DNA from 3 places in the Bacillus sp. LJBS17 genome. Region 3 is predicted to be linked to each of the others. Evidence: riboswitches for the same ligand, from Rfam matches in the RefSeq annotation. Region 3 holds a riboswitch; each other region holds the start of a gene.
The links. A riboswitch is a leader RNA that binds a small molecule or an ion and turns the genes downstream of it on or off. The one in region 3 is predicted to bind S-adenosylmethionine.

Region 1 (5,973 bases), 1.9 Mb from region 3:
GAAAATCAGCATTTGACGATCTTAAGAAATGTAAGCGACAGAAAGCGGATGGAAAAGGAGCTTCGGGAAAGCGAGCTGAAATTCAGAAAAGTGTTCAACGGCTCAATGGACGGCAATGTATTGTTTGACAATCAATACAGGATCATCGACGCCAACCCATTAGCAAGCCATATTTTGGGCCTGTCACATGAAGAGATCAAACAGCATAGCCTGTTAGATATTATTTCTGCTTATGAAATAGAAAATCTGGCATCACCGGCAAGGCAGATTAATTTTGATGAAATGGACAACGAAATTCCATTTTTGCTGAGCAGCGGTGATAACAGAAAACTCGAATTCTCATTTAAACGGAATATTATTCAAAATATGAACTTGGCTATCTTTAAAGACGTAACAGAGCGAAAAGAATTGGAGGAGCGCCTGCGCAAATCAGATACCCTTCATGTTGTCGGCGAACTCGCAGCCGGCATTGCTCATGAAATCAGAAATCCGATGACTGCTCTTAAAGGCTTCATTCAGCTTCTGAAAGGGAGTGTCGAGGGAGACTACGCCCTTTACTTCAACGTGATCACCTCAGAACTAAAGCGCATCGAATCCATCATCACCGAATTCTTGATTTTAGCCAAGCCCCAGGCCATTATGTATGAGGAAAAACATGTTACCCAAATTATGAGGGACACGATAGACCTTCTAAATGCGCAAGCCAATCTCAGCAATGTACAAATGCAACTTGATTTAATTGACGACATTCCCCCGATTTACTGTGAACCGAATCAGCTGAAACAGGTTTTTATCAATATATTAAAAAACGCCATCGAAGTGATGCCTGACGGCGGAAATATTTTTGTAACGATAAAGGCATTGGATCAAGATCATGTTCTAATCTCCTTAAAAGACGAGGGAATCGGAATGACAGAAGATAAATTAAAGCGACTTGGTGAACCGTTTTATACGACAAAGGAACGGGGAACTGGACTTGGGCTTATGGTAAGCTATAAAATTATTGAAGAACATCAAGGCGAGATTATGGTAGAAAGTGAAGAAGGGAAGGGCACCGTTTTCCATATTACGCTTCCTGTCAGACAGAATGCTGAAGAAAGAAGGAATGATGAATGAACTACTATACGACAGCCGAAACGCCGCTCGGTGAACTTATCATTGCCGAAGAGGAGGACCGGATCACTCGTCTATTTCTCAGTCAGGAAGATTGGGTGGATTGGAAAGAAACGGTTCAGAATACTGAGCACATGGAAACACCTAATCTTGCAGAAGCGAAACAACAGCTTCAAGAATATTTCGCAGGCGAAAGGAAGACATTCACCCTGCCGCTCAGCCAAAAGGGCACTCCTTTTCAGCAAAAAGTGTGGCAAGCGCTGGAGAGGATTCCATATGGTGAATCCCGAAGCTATGCGGATATTGCCGCTGCGGTCGGCAGTCCGAAAGCGGTGCGCGCTGTCGGGCAAGCTAATAAACGTAACGACCTGCCGATTTTTGTCCCGTGCCACAGAGTGATCGGCAAAAACAGTGCGTTAACAGGATACGCCGGAAGCAAAACGGAGATCAAAGCATTTTTGCTAAACATCGAGCGAATCTCCTATAAAGAAAAATAAAACATATGGCACGTTCCCTTTTTTCACGGCCGACATATCATTTTATTAAGTTAAAAAAGTTGGTCTGATGAAAAAGGAGGACAAAGCAATTGAAGCCGAGCCGCTCTGAGAAACTTGCCGTTTTTGCCGAACTGTTTGTGAAACTGCATATCTTATCAAGCGCTCAAAAAGATGAAATCATCAATGTTAACAAAAAGAAACAAAAAAACCGCTGACTCGGCTCCAAATGAGCAAAGTCCAGCGGTTTTTTAATGCACCTTTTCTCCTTTAAACAGCTGTTCAATCTCTTCTTCATAGTTTCCGGTCATAATCCCTTTTTCTGTGATGATTCCTGAAATGAGATCATGAGGTGTAATGTCGAAAGCGGGATTAAAGACAGGCACATTGGATGGAGCGGTCCGAACTCCGGAAATCTGCCTGACTTCCTCGGGATCTCGTTCCTCTATCGGGATATCAGCGCCGCATTTGACCTTTGTATCAAATGTAGATAAAGGTGCGGCGACAAAAAACGGAATATCAAAGGCGTTTGCTAAAATAGCAAGACCGTATGTGCCGATTTTATTTGCCGTATCACCGTTCTTTGCAATTCGGTCGGCTCCGACGATAACAGCGGAAATTTGTTTTTCCTTCATCGTATGGGCGGCCATGCTGTCTGTGATCAGAGTGACATCAATGCCCCCCTGCATCAGCTCCCAAGCAGTAAGGCGTGAACCTTGCAGGACAGGCCTTGTTTCACAGGCATAAATGTGTAATCCCAAATCTTTTTGTTTGGCCAAGTAAAACGGAGCTAGCGCCGTTCCATAGCGGCTTGTCGCGATTGAGCCGGCATTGCAGATCGTCATGATCCTGTCGCCTTTTTTGAAAAGCTGCAGGGCGTTTTGGCCGATCAACCGGCACGTTTCCTCATCCTCGACCTGAATCTGAATGGCTTCATGGACAAGGTTTGTTTTTGCTTCATTTACGGAAATCGCGTTTTCGACCGAATGACTCAGTCTCTCAAGCGCCCATGACAAATTAATGGCGGTAGGCCGTGAGCTGTTTAAATATTGTTTGATGTCTTCCAGTCTGCGGCGGAATTCCGTGACATTGTCTGTTTCAATGTCTTTGGCAGCAAGCGCCAGTCCGAAGGCAGCTGTAATGCCGATCGCCGGAGCGCCCCTTACTTTGAGCGTGACAATCGCATCAAATACATCCTCTTTCGTCGTCAGCTCCAAATATTCCGTCTCATCAGGAAGCTTTTGCTGATTTAAAATGGTAATAGCTGTTTCTTTCCATTCAACAGAACGTGGAACAGCAAATGAATGGGTCATGAATAGATCATTCCTTTACAAGTAACTTAAATAATTCAATAACATCTGTTATCGTTTTGAATTCCGAACGTTTTTCGATAAAGGCTGTGCCGGTTTCGAGCGCCAAGCGTTTTCTGCCGATTCGTTTATCAAACGGCACGATCGTATCCAGGTCAGCTACATGGGCAAGGCCGATCGTGCGTCGTATCAGCTCACAGCCCGCAAATCCGATTGCTTCTTCAAAAATATGGCTGAGCGTATCAGTGAGGTAACCGTCGATGTTGGCGTAAACATCCAGACTGTCCTTCTGCCAGGCTTCACTAAACGTCTCCTTAAACGTTTCCCAGACCTGGTTGACATGTTCATATAACGGCTCTCTGTCAGCCTCGTCACGGCTGAGTGCGTTCAAAAATAAGTTGGCGATAAATTGCCCTACATCAAAGCCGATCGGTCCGTAAAAAGCAAACTCAGGATCAATCACCTTTGTTTCGTGCTCACTTGCGAAAATGCTTCCTGTATGCAAATCACCATGAATCAACGTTTCTGCAGACGTTAAAAATGACTTTTTCAGCTTAGCGGCTTCGATTTTAACGCTGTCATTATTCCAAAGCTTTTCGACAAAAGGACGAAGCTCTTCTTCAAAATCATTTGTGTCATGGTCGAAGAAAGGATCTGTAAAAACAAGTCTTTCCGTAATGTCGCATAGCTCTGGATTTGTAAACTGTTTAACAAGCTGTTTTTTCACCTTAGGTTCAAGCGCGTAATCTGATGAGTAGAAAAGTGTTTTTCCTAAAAATTCACCGATGTGCTGCGACAGATGAGGATAGTTTTCACCCTCAATGAGTCCTTTTCTTGCGATCTTGAGATGAGAGAGATCCTCCATGACGGTAACCGCCATTTCCGTATCAGAATAAAACACTCTTGGAACCAGGTGAGGCACATGCTCGCCCTGACGGATGAGAGCGCTGCTTTCGATTCTTGCACGGTCGATTGTCAGCGGCCAGCTTTCTCCCACCACTTTTGCATACGGAACCGCCTGTTTAATGATCAATGCTCTGTCATGTTCTTGATCATAAATATGAAAAACGTAATTTAAGTTGCCGTCTCCGATCTCCTGGCATGTCAGCGTGCTTTTGCTTGGAAATAGGCCAAGCTTCACCGCCAACGCCACAGCGGAGCTTTCATTTAACGTTTCGTATAAAGGTGTTTTTGTGACTCCCATCATCATAACCTCCAATTATGTAATTAATTAATATGTGGCCGTAAAAAAGCCTCCTTCTCAGAGAGAAGGAGGCTTAACATCTATGTCCGCCTCTCTTATCTCTCAGATCAGATCTGAATGGAATTAGCACCGTGCCTTAAGAGACCAGCGTCTCGGCGCGAAAAAAATGCGCCCCATTTCACAATGGAATTACGGTCGGTTGCTGTTGGGGTCAAAAGGCCAAATCCCTCGCCCAACTCTCGATAAGAGAATATATTCACTTGTTTGACAATTCTAATTTATCAGTTGATGAACATGGTAACAGGTAATTTAGTTAGTTGTCAATATATTTTTTAATATAAATCTTTTCTGATATCATCGAAAACAGGAATGCTCTCCCGAACTTCTGCGCTTTCTTGAAGGTCGATTTCCGCTCGGACTATGCCTTCTTCCCGGCCGCCTTCAGCAAGTACACGCCCCCATGGATCAATAATCAGGCTATGTCCTGCAAATTCATTATCCGGATTTGAACCGGTACAATTGCAGGCTGCGACAAAGCATTGGTTTTCAATGGCTCGCGCAATAAGCAGGCTTTTCCAATGATCAAGGCGGGGAAGAGGCCATTCCGCAGAAATAAACAGCACGTTGGCGCCTTTTGTCGTATGTTTTCTGATCCATTCCGGAAAACGGATATCGTAACAGATCAATCCAGAGCTTTTGACGCCGTCAAGCTCAAAGTATCCGTCTTCGGAACCGGCTGATAAATACAGATGCTCATCCATCAGCTGAAAAAGATGGGCTTTTCTGTACTCTTTAATGATTTGCCCTTCCTTATCCGCGATGTACATTGTATTATAAACATCAGAATTCTTCCTGACAGCGACCGACCCGGCGACAATATGAACACCATGTTTTTTTGCCGTTTTCTTCAGCCAGCTCTGAGCGGAGCGGCCGTCTTCGTCAGCGAGTTCATCAAGATTGGCCAGATCATATCCGGTCGTCCATAATTCAGGCAGAACAAGAACATCAGCATGTTTGCTTTCTTTTCCGATGAAAAATTCAGCCTTTTTTATATTTTCCGAAGGTTTGCCGTATGAAATATCAAATTGAAGACAAGATATCGTCCATTTCATCTTTTTAACACCCCAAATTTTTCTTTACTTTTTTCATTTAACCATATATGATGATGGACTATCATTTCAAGATTTTTTTAGAAGGTGAGAATAGATGAAATTTGAACAGTCTCATGTATTGAAGGAATTGCCTAAACAATTCTTCGCTTCTCTGGTGCAGAAAGTGAACCGAAAGCTCGCAGAAGGACATGACGTTATCAATCTAGGACAGGGAAATCCAGATCAGCCGACTCCTGAGCATATTGTTGAGGAGATGAAACGAGCTGTCGCTGATCCTGAGAATCATAAATATTCGTCTTTTCGCGGCTCATACCGTCTGAAGTCAGCGGCTGCTGCATTTTACAAAAGAGAATACGGCATTGATCTGGATCCGGAAACCGAAGTCGCTGTATTATTCGGCGGAAAAGCCGGTTTAGTCGAGCTCCCGCAATGCTTGTTGAATCCCGGTGATACGATTTTAGTTCCCGATCCGGGTTATCCTGATTACTGGTCGGGTGTCACACTTGCAAAAGCAAAGATGGAAATGATGCCGCTCGTAAAGGACAGGGCGTTTCTCCCTGATTACAGCAGCATAACCGCTGAAATAAGGGAACAGGCGAAATTGATGTATTTGAATTATCCGAATAATCCGACTGGAGCTGTTGCTACTTCCGAGTTCTTTGAAGATACCGTGCGTTTTGCGGCTGAAAACGGAATCTGCGTCGTTCACGATTTTGCTTACGGCGCTGTCGGATTTGACG
Region 2 (5,973 bases), 700 kb from region 3:
TTTATGAAAAAACAGAAGCTGATTTCGCTGTAAGCCAGTCTGTACTCAATTCTTAATGGGAAGGTGTTTGACATGAGAAAACAAGTCGCCTTGGTGACAGGGGCTGCCGGCGGAATCGGATTCGAAATGGCAAGAGAATTCGCCCGGGAAGGTGCCAGCGTCATCGTTTCAGACCTCCGTCCGGAAGCATGTGAAAAAGCAGCCTCCAAACTTGCAGAAGAAGGCTTTGACGCGGCGGCCATTCCGTATGATGTGACAAAGGAAGCGCAAGTTGCTGATACGGTGAACGTCATCCAAAAACAATACGGCCGCTTGGATATTCTGGTGAACAATGCCGGTATTCAGCACGTCGCTCCGATTGAAGAGTTTCCGACAGACACCTTTGAACAGCTGATCAAGGTCATGCTGACGGCCCCCTTTATTGCAATGAAGCATGTTTTTCCGATCATGAAAAAACAGCAGTTTGGCAGAATCATTAATATCGCGTCTGTTAATGGATTAGTCGGCTTTGCAGGGAAATCCGCTTATAATAGCGCCAAGCACGGCGTCATTGGACTCACAAAAGTAGGGGCGCTGGAAGGCGCGCCCCACGGCATAACAGTCAATGCGCTCTGTCCGGGTTATGTCGATACCCAGCTTGTACGCAATCAGCTTAGCGATCTATCGAAAACTAGAAATGTCCCTTACGACTCTGTACTTGAACAAGTCATTTTTCCGCTTGTGCCGCAAAAGCGACTGCTTTCCGTCAAGGAAATTGCGGATTATGCCGTGTTTTTGGCAAGCGAGAAGGCGAAGGGCGTCACTGGGCAGGCTGTCGTCCTTGATGGGGGCTACACCGCACAATGACATAAAAAACACACTTGCTCCGCTAGGGAATCAAGTGTGTTTTTTCTTTGCTTATTTCCAAACATCATTAGCGATCTCAACCACATGGCGGAGCTTCGCCCATTGCTGTTCTTCAGTCAGCTTATTGCCTTCCTCAGTTGAAGCGAATCCGCATTGAGGGCTGAGGCAAAGCTGGTCTAAGCTTACATAACGGGATGCTTCTTCGATACGGCGTTTCACGTCATCCGGATTTTCAAGCTCACCGAATTTAGATGTCACTAAGCCAAGAACAAGCTGAAGATCAGACCGTTTTACGTAACGGAGCGGCTCAAATCCGCCTGAGCGTGAATCATCATACTCTAAGAAAAGTCCGTCAAGATTCAAGCCGTCAAAAATGGTTTCGGCTGCTGCGTCATAGCCGCCTTCCGCTGTCCAAGTGGACTGGAAGTTGCCGCGGCAAATATGCATGGTTACCGTCAAGTCATCCGGGCGGTCTGCAATCGCGTCGTTAATGGATTTCGCAAACAGCTGGCGAAGCTCATCAGGCGTTGTTCCGAACGCTTCGATTTGTTTTAAGCCTTTTTCTGATAAGAAAACGGCCCACGCTGTATCATCAAGCTGGAGGTAGCGGCAGCCTCTGTCATAAAACGCTTGAATCGCTTTTTTATATGCTTTGGATACATCATGCTGGAAAAGGTGATAATCTTTTTTATACGCATCCTTTTCCAGTTTTCCGCGGAAAAACAGCATATTCGGGCTTGGAATCGTCATCTTTGGCGTTGCGTCACCGGCAATGCTATGGAGAAATGAATAATCTTCAAGCATTGGGTGAGTTGAAAAGTCGATATCGCCTGTGACTTTAATGCCGCGTGCTTTTGTCTGTACGTTATGGAATTGAATGCCTTGCTCAGGAGTAAACGGCTCAACGCCATCTAAGTTTTCCAGGAAATCAAAGTGCCACCACGCTCTGCGGAATTCACCGTCTGTCACGACGTTCAGGCCGGTTTCCTTCTGTTTTTCCACAATGCGGATGATTTCATCGTTTTCAATTTGGCGAAGCTGCTCAGCCGTAATTTCGCCGGCCGCTTTTTGCAGCCGCGCTTTTTTAACGGGCTCAGATCTCAACAGGCTTCCGACTTGATCCGCGCGAAACGGCGGTTTTTTTCTTTGAAGTGATTTTTGTTCTGCGGGTGTTGTTTGTTGTGACATGTTGTCCATTCCTTCTTTCCATTCAAATATAAAAAAGCTCTTCCTTTGGATAAGGAAGAGCTTGCGTGACAATCTCAACCTTATCTTCAAGAGCAATCATTGCTCTAAAGGATTTAGCACCATTCTGTTAAACAGCGGTTGCCGGGTATCGCAGGGCCAGTCCCTCCACCTCTCTTGATAAGGAAAACCTTTTTATGAAATTTTCTGATAGTATCTATTATTCACACATTTTCTATTTCTGTCAATGATAGATTATCTCCACACATCGTTGGCAATGTCGATGACATGGCGAAGCTTTGCCCATTGCTGCTCCTCTGTCAGAAGGTTGCCTTCTTCTGTAGAGGCGAAACCGCACTGCGGGCTCAGGCATAGCTGGTCCAAGCTGACAAAACGCGCGGCTTCATTGATACGGCGTTTCACATCCTCAGGATTTTCAAGCTCGCCGTATTTCGATGTGATCAAGCCGAGCACAATTTGCAGATCCTTGCGCTTCACAAAACGGAGCGGATCAAAGTTTCCGGAGCGGTCATCATCGTATTCCAAGAAAAGGCCGTCAAGGTTTAAGCCGTCCAAAATCGTTTCCGCTACAGCGTCGTACCCTCCTGATGCCGCCCAGGTTGAGCGGAAGTTGCCGCGGCAAATGTGCATTGTGATCGTTAAATCGCCAGGCCGGTCTGCCACGGCATCGTTAATTGTTTTGGCAAATATGGCTGGCAATGTTTCTGGATCACCGCCGAGCGCCCGGACAACCTCTCTTCCTTTTTCCTCAAAGAAGAGAGACCATGACGTATCATCGAGCTGGAGATAACGGCAGCCAGCATCATAGAAGGCTTTGATTGCTTTTTTGTACGCTTGGGCCAGATCATGAAAGTATTCCTCTTGATCGTCATAAATCCCTTTATCCGCCTTTTCGCCAAAAAACAGCATATTTGGGCTGGGAATGGTCAATTTTGGCGTCGCGTTACCGGCAATCTCATGTAAAAATTGATAATCAGCAAGCGCTGGGTGGCTCGTAAAATCGAGTTTTCCCGTCACTTTGATGCTGCGCGCTTTCGTTTTTGTGTTATGGAACTGAATCCCCTCAGCAGGGATGAACGGTTCCACACCGTCAAGCCCTTCCAGGAAGTCATAATGCCACCAAGAACGCCGGAATTCCCCGTCTGTTACCACATCGAGACCGATTTCTTTTTGTTTTTCCACGATGCGGATGATCTCTTGATTTTCGATATCACGAAGCTGTTCTGCTGTCATCTCACCAGCCGCTTTTTTTTGCCGGGATTCCTTCACCGGAACGGAACGAAGCAAACTGCCGACATGATCGGCGCGGAAAGGTGCTTTGCGTTGTTTTTCTGTTTTTTGTCCTGCAACATTCGTTTGTTGAGCCATGTTATTCGCCTCTTTTCTGAAATATTGAGCATGTAAAAAGCTCTTCCTTTGTGTAAGGAAGAGCTTGAACGATCAAATCTCCGCCTCATCTGCAAGAACGCAATGTTCTTAAGGATTTAGCACCATTCTGTTTGAAACAGCGGTTGCCGGGTATCATAGGGCCAGTCCCTCCACCTCTCTTGATAAGGTACAACTTCATATTCAGATTTCAATTATCTTAATATTATTACTTTTGGATCAATTGTCAATGTTTTTTAGAGAATACTTTCATCTTCATCGTTATATAAAACCATATCAAGCACGATAGCGATGGCAGTGCAAATCAGAACATCTTCCTCGTTTGCAATCTCCAAGTGATAGGAATCACCCCAACTGAGCCACTTTTTGCTCACTGACATCCGGACATTTTCCCCGTCCGTCAGCTGGAATTCATCCCTCCATAAATCACCATCGATTTCCCAGTTAAGCCCGGAAATCACAAATTTCGGTTTGAAAAAAGTTACTTTCTTCGTTACCTCACAAACTGTTTTCCCGCCAATTGAAATCTCATAGCGCGGCAATAAAGACATTAGTTTTTGTTCTATGGAAACGAGCGTTTTCCCAGATGAGTCTGTCATTTGTAATGAGTCTCCTAACGAGAAAAAACGCCCCTCCACCTTGAATGTTTCTTGTTCATCCCGGTCATAAATGTGAAATGCATCTTTAAATGAGAACATTTTTTGTTTCATAAATAACTCGATCATTGCTGAAGTCTCCTTTGGGTTTGCCTTGTATGAAATTACGGATAGGTGGCGAAAAGGTTTCAGGCTCTAAATCAAAACAATTTTAAAAGGCTGCGTGATTCAGCAGCCTTTTCGTTTGAAATATAGAATTAGGAAAGATGCATCCGGCGTTTTTGGCGGATGGCGTCAAGGTCGATTAGGTTGTTGTGATGAGGTGCGGCTGCTGGCAGAGGGCTTGTCTTTTGCGGTTTGCGGCGATTATCCTTGCTGAAAGAAAAAAGAAGATAGCCACATAATGCGATGATAATAAATAGGATCATATTACATACCTCCCAAAAAAAGTTTTGGTACTCTCTATTGTACGGATAAAATGCCAAAAAGTATTCAAAAAATTCTAAATCAATAAATAACAAGAAACTGTCCCTCTAAAACAGTATAACCTGATGACCTGAAAATAGTCTTGAATTACGCTGTTTGCTCTTGTTGATGATTGGTTCTATAGTTACTATCGACGATAAAATAAATTCCTTTATATAACTTTTAACCTAAGTTTCCGTAATTCAAATTACCTGTTTTTGGGTGCTGTTTTCTTGCTTGTTTGGTTTATACCCTATTTTGCGGAATTGAACACAAAAAACCCAAATTTCGGAGCATTTGGGCGGTACGGGTGAATACGGATTGTATCTTGGGGATTTGAATGTTTTATTTGAAGAAGCGTTTGAACATTTTTCTGATTTTTTGAAATGGGCTGGATTTCTTTTGCATGTTAAGCGGCCTGGAAATGATCCATTTTTTCAAGAGACTCTTTGCAGCGATTGCATGTTTTGTCATTGTTTTTCCTCCTCATTTGTTGATACTTGTTTTACGGAGGACGTGTTTAAAATGTTTCATTTTCACACAAAAAAGCCAGTCCTTTTTTGGACTGGCTTTTGGCATTAGGCTTGCGCTTCAAACTGCTTTGCAATCTCCACGATGACATTTACGGCTTTGACCATATTATCAACTGAGATGTATTCAAATTTGCCGTGGAAGTTTTCCCCGCCTGTAAAGATGTTTGGCGTCGGAAGCCCCATGTAGGACAGCTGCGATCCGTCGGTGCCGCCGCGGATGGGGGAAATCTTCGGTTCAATGCCGAGGTTTTCCATTGCTTGCTTGGCAATGTTGACGATTTCGATGACAGGTTCAATTTTCTCTCTCATGTTGTAGTATTGGTCGTTCATATCCAGCAGAATCCGGTCTTGCCCGTATTCGTTTTGAAGTTCTTCAACGGCACGCTTCATTGTTTCTTTTCTGTTTTGGAAATTCTCTTTGTCAAAGTCTCTAATAATGTAGTGGAGCTTTGTTTCCTCTACGTCTCCTTGAATCGACAGCAGGTGATAGAAGCCTTCATAGCCTTCCGTATATTCAGGCGCTTCGTCTGCCGGCAGCAGGCTGTTCAGCTTCATCGCGATTTTCGCAGAGTTGATCATTTTCCCTTTAGCTGTTCCGGGATGTACGTTGTTGCCTTTAATCGTAATTTTTGCGGCAGCGGCATTGAAGCTTTCGTATTCAAGCTCGCCGAGCGGCCCGCCGTCAACCGTGTAGGCAAAGGATGCATTGAACCGTTTCACATCAAATTTGTGCGGCCCTCTTCCGATTTCTTCATCAGGCGTAAAGGCGACTCTGATTGTGCCGTGCTTGATTTCAGGGTGTTTGATGAGGTAATCCATGGCTGTCATGATTTCAGCGATACCGGCCTTATTGTCTGCGCCGAGAAGGGTGGTGCCGTCTGTGGTGATGAGTGTATGGCCCTTATAGCCGGACAGCTCAGGGAATTGATCAGGTGACAGGG
Region 3 (5,973 bases):
ATCATCATTAATTGAAGGATTTCGTTGCGTTTTTTCTCCCCGCCTGAGAAGCCTTCGTTAAGATAGCGCTGAGCCATTTCAGGGTCCATTTCAAGGAACTCCATGTTTTCGTCCATTTTGCGGATGAATTTCATGAGAGAAATTTCATCGCCTTCTTCTCTGCGCGCGTTGATTGCTGAGCGAAGGAAGTCGGCATTTGTCACACCGCTGATTTCACTTGGGTACTGCATCGCAAGGAATAAGCCTGCCTGCGCACGCTCGTCCACTTCCATCTCCAGTACATCTTTGCCGTCAAGCGTGATGCTGCCTTTTGTTACTTCATATTTAGGATGCCCCATAATAGCAGCTGATAAAGTGGATTTACCAGTTCCGTTCGGGCCCATTACTGCGTGGAATTCTCCACCTTTTATTTCAAGGTTTACACCCTTTAAGATCTCTTTCCCTTCGATTTCAACGTGAAGATCTTTGATCGTTAATGTTGAAGCAGCCATATCTATACCTCCAAAAATATATAATCATTATTCTCATTTTATTCTCATTCTAATTTTATAACAAATGAAAAGTAAATACAACTTTTTATCGTGCCTTGCACATTCCTCAAGTTTAACAAAGATCAGCACTTTATTAAAGCGATTGAAAAAGAAAAAGAGTGGATTCCCACCCTTTTTTAAAAGATTGATTTTCTCAATAAGCTCCCGCAGAAATCCGCTTGCTTTTTTCATAATCAAGCTCTCTCTGCCGCTCTACTTTCATTCTTGTTTCCAGCCGGCGTCCATATTCCTCGTATCCAATTCCGTGTGACAGCTGCATCGCTTTTTCCATTTCTGACGTATAATCGAGGTTCAGTCTGTCCTGGCTGCTGCAAATAATGAATCAATCCCTTCATATATTTGCTTTTTATTGTACCAGTGCTGCGTTGGATGCCGCAAAAACGATTTGGCATGAAATAGCGGCAGATGAGACGAAAGCATCCTTTCAGAACAAATGAGAATGGTTTTTCGGAATATTCCTTCTCTTAATGCGTGGTGTTTCCGAATTCCTCAATGCACTGTTGAACGACTGTCACGCCTTGGCTGAAAGCCGCGCCGCCTCCAAATGCCGCTGCCACACTGACGGCTTCGAGAATGTTTTCTTCTGTCGCTCCCTGATCGAGACAGCCTTTTGTATGATAGATCATGCAATATTCGTCCTGAGCATTGATGGCAATTCCGAGGGCGATCAGCTGTTTTTCTCTTTCAGTCAGAGAATTCCCGGCAAAGCACTGTTCAGTAAATTCGTTAAATTTTCTTCCCATCAGCGGCATCTTTTGTTCAAATGTGCCTAAACCATGTTTATATTGTTTTAACGCGTCCTGCATGCTTCCTCTGTCTTGATTCAAAGAAAATCCCTCCATCTGTTTAACATTCCTTTTTATTATGAACAGCTTTTAGGAAAATACGCGAAAAAAACCCCGGAATTCTCATCCGGGGTTTCAGTCTTATTCAGATACAGGAAGCACAGCTCCGTCGTATTTTTTCTCGATGAAGTCTTTGATCTTTTTAGAGTGAAGAACTTCCATCAGCGCTTTTATTTTTGCAGAATCTTCTTCGCCTTTTCTTACTGCGATGATGTTAGCGTATGGGTTGTTTTTCGTTGATTCTACTTCAATTGCATCTTTTTTAGGATTTAATTTATTTTGGATCGCATAGTTTACATTGATGAAGGCCGCGTCTCCTTCTTTGTTTTCATATGCTTTTGCCGTTAATTCAGGCGCCACTTTTTTGAATTCAAGGTTTTTCGGGTTTTTCTTAATGTCTTTCAGTGTTGCGTCAATTGTTTCTACCTTAGAATCAAGAGTGATTAATCCAGCGTTTTCAAGCATTGCAAGCATACGTCCTTGTTCAGCAACGTTGTTTGTCAGAATGATTGTCGCACCGTCTGGAAGGTCTTTCAGTGATTTGTATGTTTTAGAGTAAATACCGAATGGCTCTAAGTGAACAGCGCCGGCATTCACAAGTTTGTAATCTGTGTTTTCTTTCATTTCTTGCTCAAGGTAAGGAATGTGCTGGAAGTAGTTCGCGTCCACTTCTTTATCAGCTAAAGCTTTATTGTACATTTTGTAATCACTAAGCACTTTCACTTTCAGCGTATAGCCTTTTTCTTTCAGCAATGGTTCAGCTTCTTTTAAAATTTCCGCATGCGGTGTTTTTGTTGCCGCAACGACAATTTCTTTCTTGCCGGATTCAGCGCCGTTATTCGAACCGCAGGCAGCCATGACTCCTGCAAATACAAGCAGTAATGCACCCAAAAATAGCTTTTTCAATGTAAATCCTCCCTTATCGTTTGTCTATAATATTTGTTATTAGATCACCGATGATTTGAATAATAAACACGATGATTAAAATAAACACAGTAGCAACGAAGGTAACATCAGCGTTATTAGACTGATATCCTTCTACGTACGCAAGGTTTCCAAGGCCTCCTGAACCAATGGCTCCGGCAATTGCCGTTGAGCCGATCAAAGCGATGGCAGTAACCGTAATGCCAGAAATAAGAGCAGGCATTGATTCCGGAATCAGCACTTTGAAAATAATCGTAGACGTTTTCGCGCCCATTGATTTAGCGGCTTCAATCACACCTTTATCCACCTCACGCAGCGCGATTTCAACAAGGCGCGCGTAAAATGGTGCCGAGCCGATTACCAGCGCCGGCAATGCGGCGTTTGGCCCTAAGATCGTGCCGACTAAAAATTTCGTAAAACCTAATAGTAAAATAATTAAAATAAGGAACGGAATCGATCTGAATATGTTAACAACGGCCGCAATCACAGAGTTGACCGCTTTATTCTGCCAGAGGCTTCCTTTGCTCGTCAGAAAGAGCAGCAAGCCGAGGATGACCCCGATGACAAAAGCAAACAGTAAAGAAATCAGCGTCATATAAAGTGTTTCATATGTCGCGTTCCATAATTCAGTTAAATCAACGTTTGGGAAGTATTTTTCAAACATTCGTGATCACCTCTGCTTTCACCTGTTTGTCATTAATGAATCGGATCACGTTTTGCACTTCTTCCTCGTCTCCGTCAATGTGGATGAACAGTGAACCGTAAGCCCCATCCTTCGTCTGCGAAATTTTCCCTTGCAGAATATTGACGCTGACATTGAAGTTTCTGATCATCTCTGTAATCAGAGGCTGTTCAGCTGACTCACCGACAAATGTGAGCTGAACCATTTTTCCTGATGCTGTATCATCAAGAAGGTGCTGAAGCGTCTCTTTCGTTTCTTCCGGCTCTGTCACCTGCTGAACAAATCGTTTTGTCATTTGTTCCTTTGGATTTTTGAAGACATCGAGAACCTCGCCTTCTTCGACCACCTTGCCGTTTTCCATGACGGCGACTCTGTTGCAGATTTTGCGGATGACATGCATTTCGTGCGTAATCAGCACAATCGTCAAACCGAGTCTTTCATTAATATCGGACAATAGATCCAGAATTGAATCTGTCGTTTGCGGATCTAATGCTGATGTCGCTTCGTCACAAAGAAGAACCTTCGGATTGTTTGCAAGCGCTCTGGCAATTCCGACACGCTGCTTCTGACCGCCGCTCAGCTGGGACGGATAAGATTTTTCTTTTCCTTCTAAACCTACCAGTTTAATCAGTTCATTGGCGCGCTTGATCCGCTCGCTCTTTTTCACCCCGGCAATTTCTAAAGGAAACATGATATTATCTCTGACAGTCCGCGACCAAAGCAAATTGAAATGCTGGAAAATCATACTGATCTCATGGCGTGCTTTTCTTAAACCGCGTCCATTTACTTCATTAATCTTGGTTCCCGCCACTTCCACGGTTCCTGAGGTTGGTTTCTCAAGGCCGTTCAGCAGACGGATTAAGGAACTCTTACCAGCTCCGCTATATCCTATAATTCCAAAAATCTCACCTTTTTTAATGGAAAGCGAGACGTTTTGGACAGCATTGACATCTCCATGTTTCGACTTGTAAACTTTTGAAACATCCTGAAGATTGATCAAAGCAATCACCTGCCTTAACACTATTCTAAGAAATCTTCCGGTTTTTTCTGCAAAAGAAAAGCCTTTCTGCACACTTGAGCAGAAAGGCTTATATAAAATGCCTTTCTCTCATCTTTCAAAGCTGAACGCTTCGTGTGAATTGGCACCATTTCAACAGTGTTGATGGTTGCCGGGCTTCATAGGGCACTTCCCTCCACCTCTCTTGATAAGAGAAATATATAGTCTTTTTCGTCCGGAAATTCTTAATGTAGAATAGCACGGCGAATGATTAAATGTCAATAAAATAAATGATGTCAACTTTTACTATTATAATAATTTATTATTTTTTAATTTTTTAAAATCCTCTGAAAAAATCCATTTGTCAGCCAGAGAATGGCTTCCAGCTTTAACAGGGCCCTGAATGACCCCTTTACTTTGAGGCTTCCGCTCTGAATAAGGTGCTGAAGGGAAATGTCTCCGTGCAATAAATCAATAATTTCCGTTTGGTTTCCGTAAAAGGTCAGGTTGGACGTTTGGGGCGGAGAAACTTTTTTCATTTCTCCCTGTTCGTTTATTGAGACGGTTAAGGCTTCTGCTTCTCCTTGGAAGGTAATGAGCAATGTTGAGGCATTCAAAAGGGGTTTTAAAAACAGATGCTGATACTCATCTTCTAAAACTTCCGCTTTCTCCATATGTACAACCTCCTATTTGTTGGTCATACATACACATTTCTCTCTTTGTCGCAAGAACCCCTTTATAAAACGAACGACAATTTCATTGGATATGCTGAGAAATATGTCATAAATGGGATGCGGAAGATGATTTTTGTTTGATCAGCTCATATAAATAAGAAACGGAATGAAATGCATATCCTCTTTCGACCATCTTTCCGCCTTTAAACAGCAGAAAACAAGGGACGCTTTCAATTTGATACGCTTTTGCGAATGTCGGAGAGTAATTGACATTGTTTTGATAGAAGGCGACATCCGGCAGCATTTCTTTCACCACTGTCAGCATTTTGCTTGCAAGCTGGCAGGTGCCGCAAAACGGAGTATATAAATATAGAAGGTACACATCATCTTCAATGTGATCAAGTTCGTGTTCTTGGAGTTCTTTCATGCTATACACCTCGGGACTTTCTTTCAAGAAAAATAGTATGGACATTCAGATTCGCACGCAGCAATACAGAAGCGATATGGTGCCTGGGCGCAGCCGCTACTTCCTTATAGGCTCTGTCGACATGGAGATGGCAGGCTTCATTAAATTCACGCTTCAGCTGTTTTCTCAATTTCTCACCTGATTCATCAGCATCAACTAATATATAGACGTCTTTATCATAAAGCTCGTCAGCCAATTCCTCGAGCCTCAGCTGGCTGATTGTTCCGTTTGTGCAGATAATGCGCACCGGTTCATTCAGGACGCTTTCGATTTTCTCTTTATCTGATTTCCCCTCGACAATCATAACCTTTTCCAGCTCATCCATCTTCATCTTGTTCACCTGCCGCGTCAAATTTGAAACGTTCAGATTGTAAAAGAAGGCAGTGAAATTCACCGCCAACATTAACACCAGCCGTTTTCGTAGTCACAATCTACATATTTTGCGTCGTCTCCAGAGACCACATCGGCTGTCTTATAAAATTTCTCATTTTCAAAGGAATAACCGGACTTAAGCTCATATTCATTCATGCTTGTCATTTGGCCGATCATCTCATTATCATGATATAACGAGAGCCGGCCATTTTGAAAGCGGCCTGTCACGTCATTGGTGACATCGAGCTTTTGTTTGTCGAAAGCCATATTGGACACCTCCCATAACGTTAGCGTGTCCAATTGCTTTTACGGCTATCCTGTTTTAGTCTTCTTGTGTCATCTCTTCGTATTGCTCTGCTGTCATCAGTTTTTCAATTTCAGAAGCGTCAGATGGCTCAACGACGATCATCCATGCTTTTTCGTACGGAGATTCGTTGACGAATTCCGGACTGTCATCAAGAT

Region 1: it holds a riboswitch for S-adenosylmethionine, as region 3 does, so the genes downstream of both, mtnK (S-methyl-5-thioribose kinase) here and metN (methionine ABC transporter ATP-binding protein MetN) in region 3, are expected to answer to the same signal.
Region 2: it holds a riboswitch for S-adenosylmethionine, as region 3 does, so the genes downstream of both, KXZ66_RS20520 (5-methyltetrahydropteroyltriglutamate--homocysteine S-methyltransferase) here and metN (methionine ABC transporter ATP-binding protein MetN) in region 3, are expected to answer to the same signal.

Annotation. Positions count from the first base shown of each region.
Region 1 covers NZ_CP079759.1:1,403,207-1,409,179, forward strand. Annotated here, with positions in the region: gene kinE (sporulation two-component system sensor histidine kinase KinE) at 1-1,116, shown strand, start outside; gene ogt (methylated-DNA--protein-cysteine methyltransferase) at 1,113-1,610, shown strand; gene KXZ66_RS07300 (hypothetical protein) at 1,700-1,825, shown strand; gene mtnA (S-methyl-5-thioribose-1-phosphate isomerase) at 1,859-2,920, opposite strand; gene mtnK (S-methyl-5-thioribose kinase) at 2,928-4,121, opposite strand; SAM riboswitch class I at 4,214-4,370, opposite strand; gene KXZ66_RS07315 (carbon-nitrogen family hydrolase) at 4,454-5,233, opposite strand; gene mtnE (methionine-glutamine aminotransferase) at 5,328-5,973, shown strand, end outside.
Region 2 covers NZ_CP079759.1:3,971,612-3,977,584, reverse strand. Annotated here, with positions in the region: gene KXZ66_RS20535 (CoA transferase subunit B) at 1-56, shown strand, start outside; gene KXZ66_RS20530 (3-hydroxybutyrate dehydrogenase) at 73-846, shown strand; gene KXZ66_RS20525 (5-methyltetrahydropteroyltriglutamate--homocysteine S-methyltransferase) at 898-2,034, opposite strand; SAM riboswitch class I at 2,112-2,218, opposite strand; gene KXZ66_RS20520 (5-methyltetrahydropteroyltriglutamate--homocysteine S-methyltransferase) at 2,287-3,420, opposite strand; SAM riboswitch class I at 3,503-3,609, opposite strand; gene KXZ66_RS20515 (LURP-one-related/scramblase family protein) at 3,675-4,163, opposite strand; gene KXZ66_RS20510 (hypothetical protein) at 4,292-4,555, opposite strand; gene KXZ66_RS22700 (hypothetical protein) at 4,845-4,973, opposite strand; gene pepT (peptidase T) at 5,078-5,973, opposite strand, start outside.
Region 3 covers NZ_CP079759.1:3,267,007-3,272,979, forward strand. Annotated here, with positions in the region: gene sufC (Fe-S cluster assembly ATPase SufC) at 1-491, opposite strand, end outside; gene KXZ66_RS16905 (YuzK family famiily protein) at 685-822, opposite strand; gene KXZ66_RS16910 (carboxymuconolactone decarboxylase family protein) at 1,016-1,393, opposite strand; gene metQ (methionine ABC transporter substrate-binding lipoprotein MetQ) at 1,478-2,302, opposite strand; gene metP (methionine ABC transporter permease MetP) at 2,316-2,984, opposite strand; gene metN (methionine ABC transporter ATP-binding protein MetN) at 2,977-4,002, opposite strand; SAM riboswitch class I at 4,108-4,214, opposite strand; gene KXZ66_RS16930 (SCP2 sterol-binding domain-containing protein) at 4,329-4,673, opposite strand; gene KXZ66_RS16935 (thioredoxin family protein) at 4,780-5,100, opposite strand; gene KXZ66_RS16940 (toprim domain-containing protein) at 5,102-5,464, opposite strand; gene KXZ66_RS16945 (YusG family protein) at 5,542-5,778, opposite strand; gene gcvH (glycine cleavage system protein GcvH) at 5,834-5,973, opposite strand, start outside.